2 regions of the Mycobacteroides franklinii genome follow, and region 1 is predicted to be linked to the other one. Evidence: riboswitches for the same ligand, from Rfam matches in the RefSeq annotation. Region 1 holds a riboswitch; the other holds the start of a gene.
What was found. Region 1 has a riboswitch for S-adenosylmethionine ahead of BKG76_RS08650 (aminotransferase class V-fold PLP-dependent enzyme). Riboswitches for the same ligand answer to the same signal wherever they lie in the genome.
Positions count from the first base shown of each region.

Region 2: linked by a shared signal. The riboswitch ahead of BKG76_RS16905 (bifunctional o-acetylhomoserine/o-acetylserine sulfhydrylase) and the one ahead of BKG76_RS08650 (aminotransferase class V-fold PLP-dependent enzyme) in region 1 are both predicted to bind S-adenosylmethionine.

Region 1 is NZ_MLIK01000019.1:165,065-167,455, forward strand. It holds gene BKG76_RS08645 (flavin-containing monooxygenase) at 1-129, opposite strand, end outside; gene BKG76_RS08650 (aminotransferase class V-fold PLP-dependent enzyme) at 212-1,507, opposite strand; SAM riboswitch class IV at 1,540-1,684, opposite strand; gene BKG76_RS08655 (TerC family protein) at 1,941-2,391, shown strand, end outside.
Region 2 is NZ_MLIK01000019.1:1,908,937-1,911,327, reverse strand. It holds gene BKG76_RS16910 (NADP-dependent isocitrate dehydrogenase) at 1-414, opposite strand, end outside; SAM riboswitch class IV at 607-756, shown strand; gene BKG76_RS16905 (bifunctional o-acetylhomoserine/o-acetylserine sulfhydrylase) at 942-2,270, shown strand; gene metX (homoserine O-acetyltransferase MetX) at 2,267-2,391, shown strand, end outside.

The DNA of each region.
Region 1 (2,391 bases):
TCCCCTTTTGGTGAGCTCCACCGCAGCCCCGATACCCCCGAAGCCGGCCCCGATGATCACGACCTCATGGTCGGGAACACCCTGCTCACGCTCGCTGGCCCCGCTACCCCGCACACGCGCACTAGTCATTCGACGTCCTTGTCAGTCCGACCCGTTATGTGTCGGACTGAAAGTATCACGTATTCAAAGTTACGGATATGAGAACGGGGACTCAGGCCACCAGAAAATCCGGGAGCGGACGTGGATCGTTCACGGGCCCGACCTGACCGTCGATCTCGGCGTAGGTCAAAGCCGGTCCGTGCTCGACGAGCTCGTCGATCGCGTCCAGGAGCCTCGTGATGTCACCCGCGGTGGTTCCCAGCCCGATGCTCGCGCGCAGCGCGCCGCCGGGGGCGCCGAGCCTGGCCAACAGCGGGTGCGCGCAGAATCGGCCGTCGCGCAGCCCGATACCGTGCTCGGCCGACAGATAGGCCGCGACAACCGACGGCGTATACCCGGCGACGGTGAAGGACACGATGCCCAGCACATCACGACCGCTGTCCCAGATACGTAGGGTGTCAACGCCATCGATCGCATCGAGCCCGTCGCGCAGTTGCGCGGTAAGCGCGGCCTCGACATGTCCGACATCGCCGAGAGCAGTCAATGCCTCGCACGCCGCGACGACCGCGGCGACACCGACCACATTGGGCGTACCCGCCTCATGCCGCTGCGGTCCGGTGAACCATTCGGCCCCGTCGATACCCACGTTGCGCACCGCCCCGCCACCCGCGAGATAGGGCCTCGCGGCGTCGAGCCAGTCAGCCCGGCCCACAAGGACTCCCACGCCGAATGGCGCGTACAACTTGTGCCCAGAGAATGCGAGGTAATCAATTCCACAGGCCGCCAGATCGATTCGGCGGTGTGGCGCCAACTGCGCCCCGTCCACGACGATTCTCGCCCCGTGGCGGTGCGCCACGGTGGCGAGCTCGGCCAGGGGCAACACCTCACCGGTGACATTGGAGGCGCCGGTGACGGCCAGCAGTGCTGCGGGGCTGCGCGCCAGCTCCTCATCCAACGCGGCAACGGTGTCCGCGACGGTGGCTCGATGCGCCACCACCCGAGCACCATATCGCTGCCAGGTCAACAGATTTGCGTGATGTTCGATATCGAGCACCACCACCTCGCCCGGCACCGCGGACGCCAGTAGATTCAATGAGTCCGTGGTGTTGCGGGTGAAAATCACGTTCTGATCGTCGGTGGCGCCGACGAAACGCGCCACAACGTCCCGGGCCCCCTCGTAGAGCCTCGTGCAGACGCGCGAGGCGTACCCCGCGCCCCGATGCACGCTGGCGTAATACGGCAGTAGCTCAGTGACACGGTCCGCGACATCGCGCAGCGCAGGTGCACTGGCCGCATAATCGAAATTGGCGTATCTGATCCAGCCACCTTGGGCCAGTGGAACTTTGGTATCAGCGCCCACTACGCGCGCGGTCGGCTGCTCGGACCCGAATTCTTGTGACGCTGACATGCGACATCCCATCTCACCGGACCCGCCCGGCGAGTCCACGCTTGCCGCGCACGGTTGAGCGCGGCCAGGTCGTCACCTGGAGCACCCCGCCGTGGATGAGCCGCCTGCGCGAAGACAAACGGTATGGAGGAGGGTTGCCGACCAGCTAGCCAGGGCTTATCGCTGGTACTCATGACCTGTCGGCAGTGTGCCCGTCGTCCGAGGTCACCGTCAAGCACATTGCGCACGGTGATTCAAACCCGCAACCTCACCCCCGCGGCCGACCCGACTTTCCGATAACCGCGGCGTAGGGCAGACTGGGTACTGGAGGGGAGTATTCCTTCGCTGCGGTGTCGTCATCACATCGGCCATTGTCGGACCGGTCGGTACCGCGGGCCGGTCATCCGTCGGCGGAAGAGACCTCCGGCGTTTTGGCGACCGGAGGATCGAATCAATGCAGGTTTCTCAGCTCGAATGGATCATCACCCTGGCCGTCACGGTCGCGATCCTGTTGGTCGACGTCGTGGTGATCGGCCGACGACCTCACGAGCCCTCGACACGCGAAAGCGCCACCGCACTCAGTATCTATGTGGGACTCGCGGTGGCGTTCGGTCTGTGGGTGTGGTTCTTCCACGGCAGCCAGTACGGGCTGGAGTTCTACGCAGGCTGGCTCACCGAATACAGCCTGTCGGTGGACAACCTGTTCATCTTCTTGATCATCATGGCCAGCTTCAAAGTGCCCCGGGTTTACCAGCAAGAGGCCCTGTTGGTCGGCATCATCCTGGCGCTGATCTTCCGCGGCATCTTCATCGCCCTGGGCGCGGTCGCCATCGAACAGTTCTCCTGGATCTTCTATCTTTTCGGCGCGTTCCTGGTGTACACGGCCATCAATCTGGCGCGTGACA
Region 2 (2,391 bases), 1.7 Mb from region 1:
AGGGTTCACCGCACTACCGAGACACTTGGTGTAGCGCGCCAGAATGGCCTTCTCTTCGTCGTTCTTCGGGTCCTCGGGGTAGTCCGGCAGCTTGTAGCCCTTGGTCTGGAGTTCCTTGATGGCGGCCAGCAGCTGCGGTACGGAGGCGCTGATGTTCGGCAGCTTGATGATGTTGGTCTCCGGCAGCTGCGTCAGGCGGCCCAGCTCGGCCAGGTTGTCCGGAAACTGCTGGTCTTCGGGCAGGTACTCGGCGAACTCGGAGAGGATGCGCGCGGCAACGGAGATATCGCTGGTTTGGACGTCGATACCGGCGGGTCCGGCGAAGGCCCGGATGATCGGCAAGAAGGAGTACGTCGCGAGTAGCGGCGCCTCGTCTGTCAGCGTGTAAATGATGGTCGGCTGCTGCGCACTCATGGTCACTCCCGGCATCGTTGATCGGACTTGTTGGTCGGTCAAAATCTCAGGCACCCCGTGGGTCACACGGATGCCTATTCAGTATCACGTCGCCTCCGAGCCTAGGCGGGCGGACGGCTTGTGATCGCGCTCCCATATGCGCTTGGACTACCTGGTGGCAACCATTCGGTGAATTGCGATAGGCTTCTAGTCGGTCATGAGTACCAGCGTCAAGCCCCGGCTCGCTGGTCGGCAACCCTCCAACCGCGGTGGGGTGCCCCGGGTGATTGACCAGGTTGAGTAGCGGACTGCGCTGTTGACAGGTTGTTGACGGAACAGTCGGCCACACGGCAAGCGCGGGTCCGATGGCGGGCCCCGAGAAGACAGGTTGGCCCGATGGAGTATTCGTCACCCGGGGGTAATTCCCTGCGTTCCTGTTGTCGGTTTGGTTTGCACTTCGCGCCAACGGCTCATCAGCACTGTCTCTGTCGCTGTCGCTGTTGTCACCAGCCCTGACTGCCTCACCCGACTACCTCCAGGAGAGCCCCATGACCAATATCGATCCCACCGCACAATGGGCGTTCGAGACCAAGCAGATCCACGCGGGCCAGTCCCCCGATCCGGCGACCAATGCGCGCGCCCTGCCGATCTACCAGACCACCTCGTACGTCTTCAATGACACCGCACATGCGGCGGCTCTCTTCGGGTTGTCCGAAGAGGGCAACATCTACACCCGCATCGGCAATCCCACCCAGGATGTTGTCGAGCAGCGCATCGCTGCCCTCGAGGGTGGCGTGGCGGCGCTGTTGCTGGCCTCCGGGCAGGCCGCGGCGACTCTGGCGATCGTCAACATCGCGGAGGCCGGCGACAACATCGTCTCGAGTCCGCGTCTCTACGGCGGCACCTATAACTTGCTGCACTACACGCTGCCGCGGCTGGGCATCTCGACCACCTTCGTCGACGATCCCGACGATCTCGAGTCCTGGCGCCGGGCCATCACCCCACAGACCAAGGCGCTGTTCGCCGAGTCGATCTCCAACCCGCAGAACGACATTCTCGATATCCGCGGCCTGTCCGAAATCGCGCACGCGGCGGGCGTACCTCTCATCGTCGACAACACCGTCGCCACCCCGTACCTGATCCAGCCACTGGCGCACGGCGCCGACGTGGTGGTGCACTCGGCCACCAAATACCTTGGCGGACATGGCAGTGCGATCGGCGGCGTCATCATCGACGGCGGTACCTTCGACTGGACCCAGGGCCGCCACCCCGGATTCACCACCCCCGACCCGAGCTACCACGGGGTCGTCTTCGCCGACCTGGGCGCACCGGCCTACGCCCTCAAGGCGCGCGTGCAGCTGCTGCGCGACCTCGGACCCGCCATCTCGCCGTTCAACGCGTTCCTGATCGCACAGGGCCTGGAAACGTTGAGCCTGCGCGTGCAGCGCCATGTGGAAAATGCGGAACGCGTTGCTCATTACCTGGTGGGCCAGCCGGAAGTCACCCGCGTCAACTACGCCGGGCTGCCCACCTCACCCTGGCATGAGCGCGCGAAGGCCCTGGCGCCCAAGGGCGCCGGTGCGGTGCTCGCCTTCGAGCTGGACGGCGGCGTCGAGGCGGCGACGACATTCATCGATTCGCTGACACTGCACAGCCAGGTCGCCAACATCGGTGATGTGCGCTCGCTGGTCATCCATCCCGCGACGACGACGCACGGACAGCTTTCACCCGCCGAACAGGTTGCCTCCGGCGTCACCCCGGGACTGGTTCGGCTGGCCGTGGGTATCGAGGGCATCGACGACATCCTGGCCGACCTGGATACCGGATTCGCGGCCGTACGCCGACTCAAACAGCCCGCGGCGGTGGCATCATCGTGACCTTGACCGACGATCTTCGCGCCAGCGGCTCATCCGCCGACCAGCAGCTTCCGCGCCCCAACGTCGCCCTCCCCCAGGGCGACGAGATCGCCTATGTGCCCATTGGTTCGATCACGCTGGA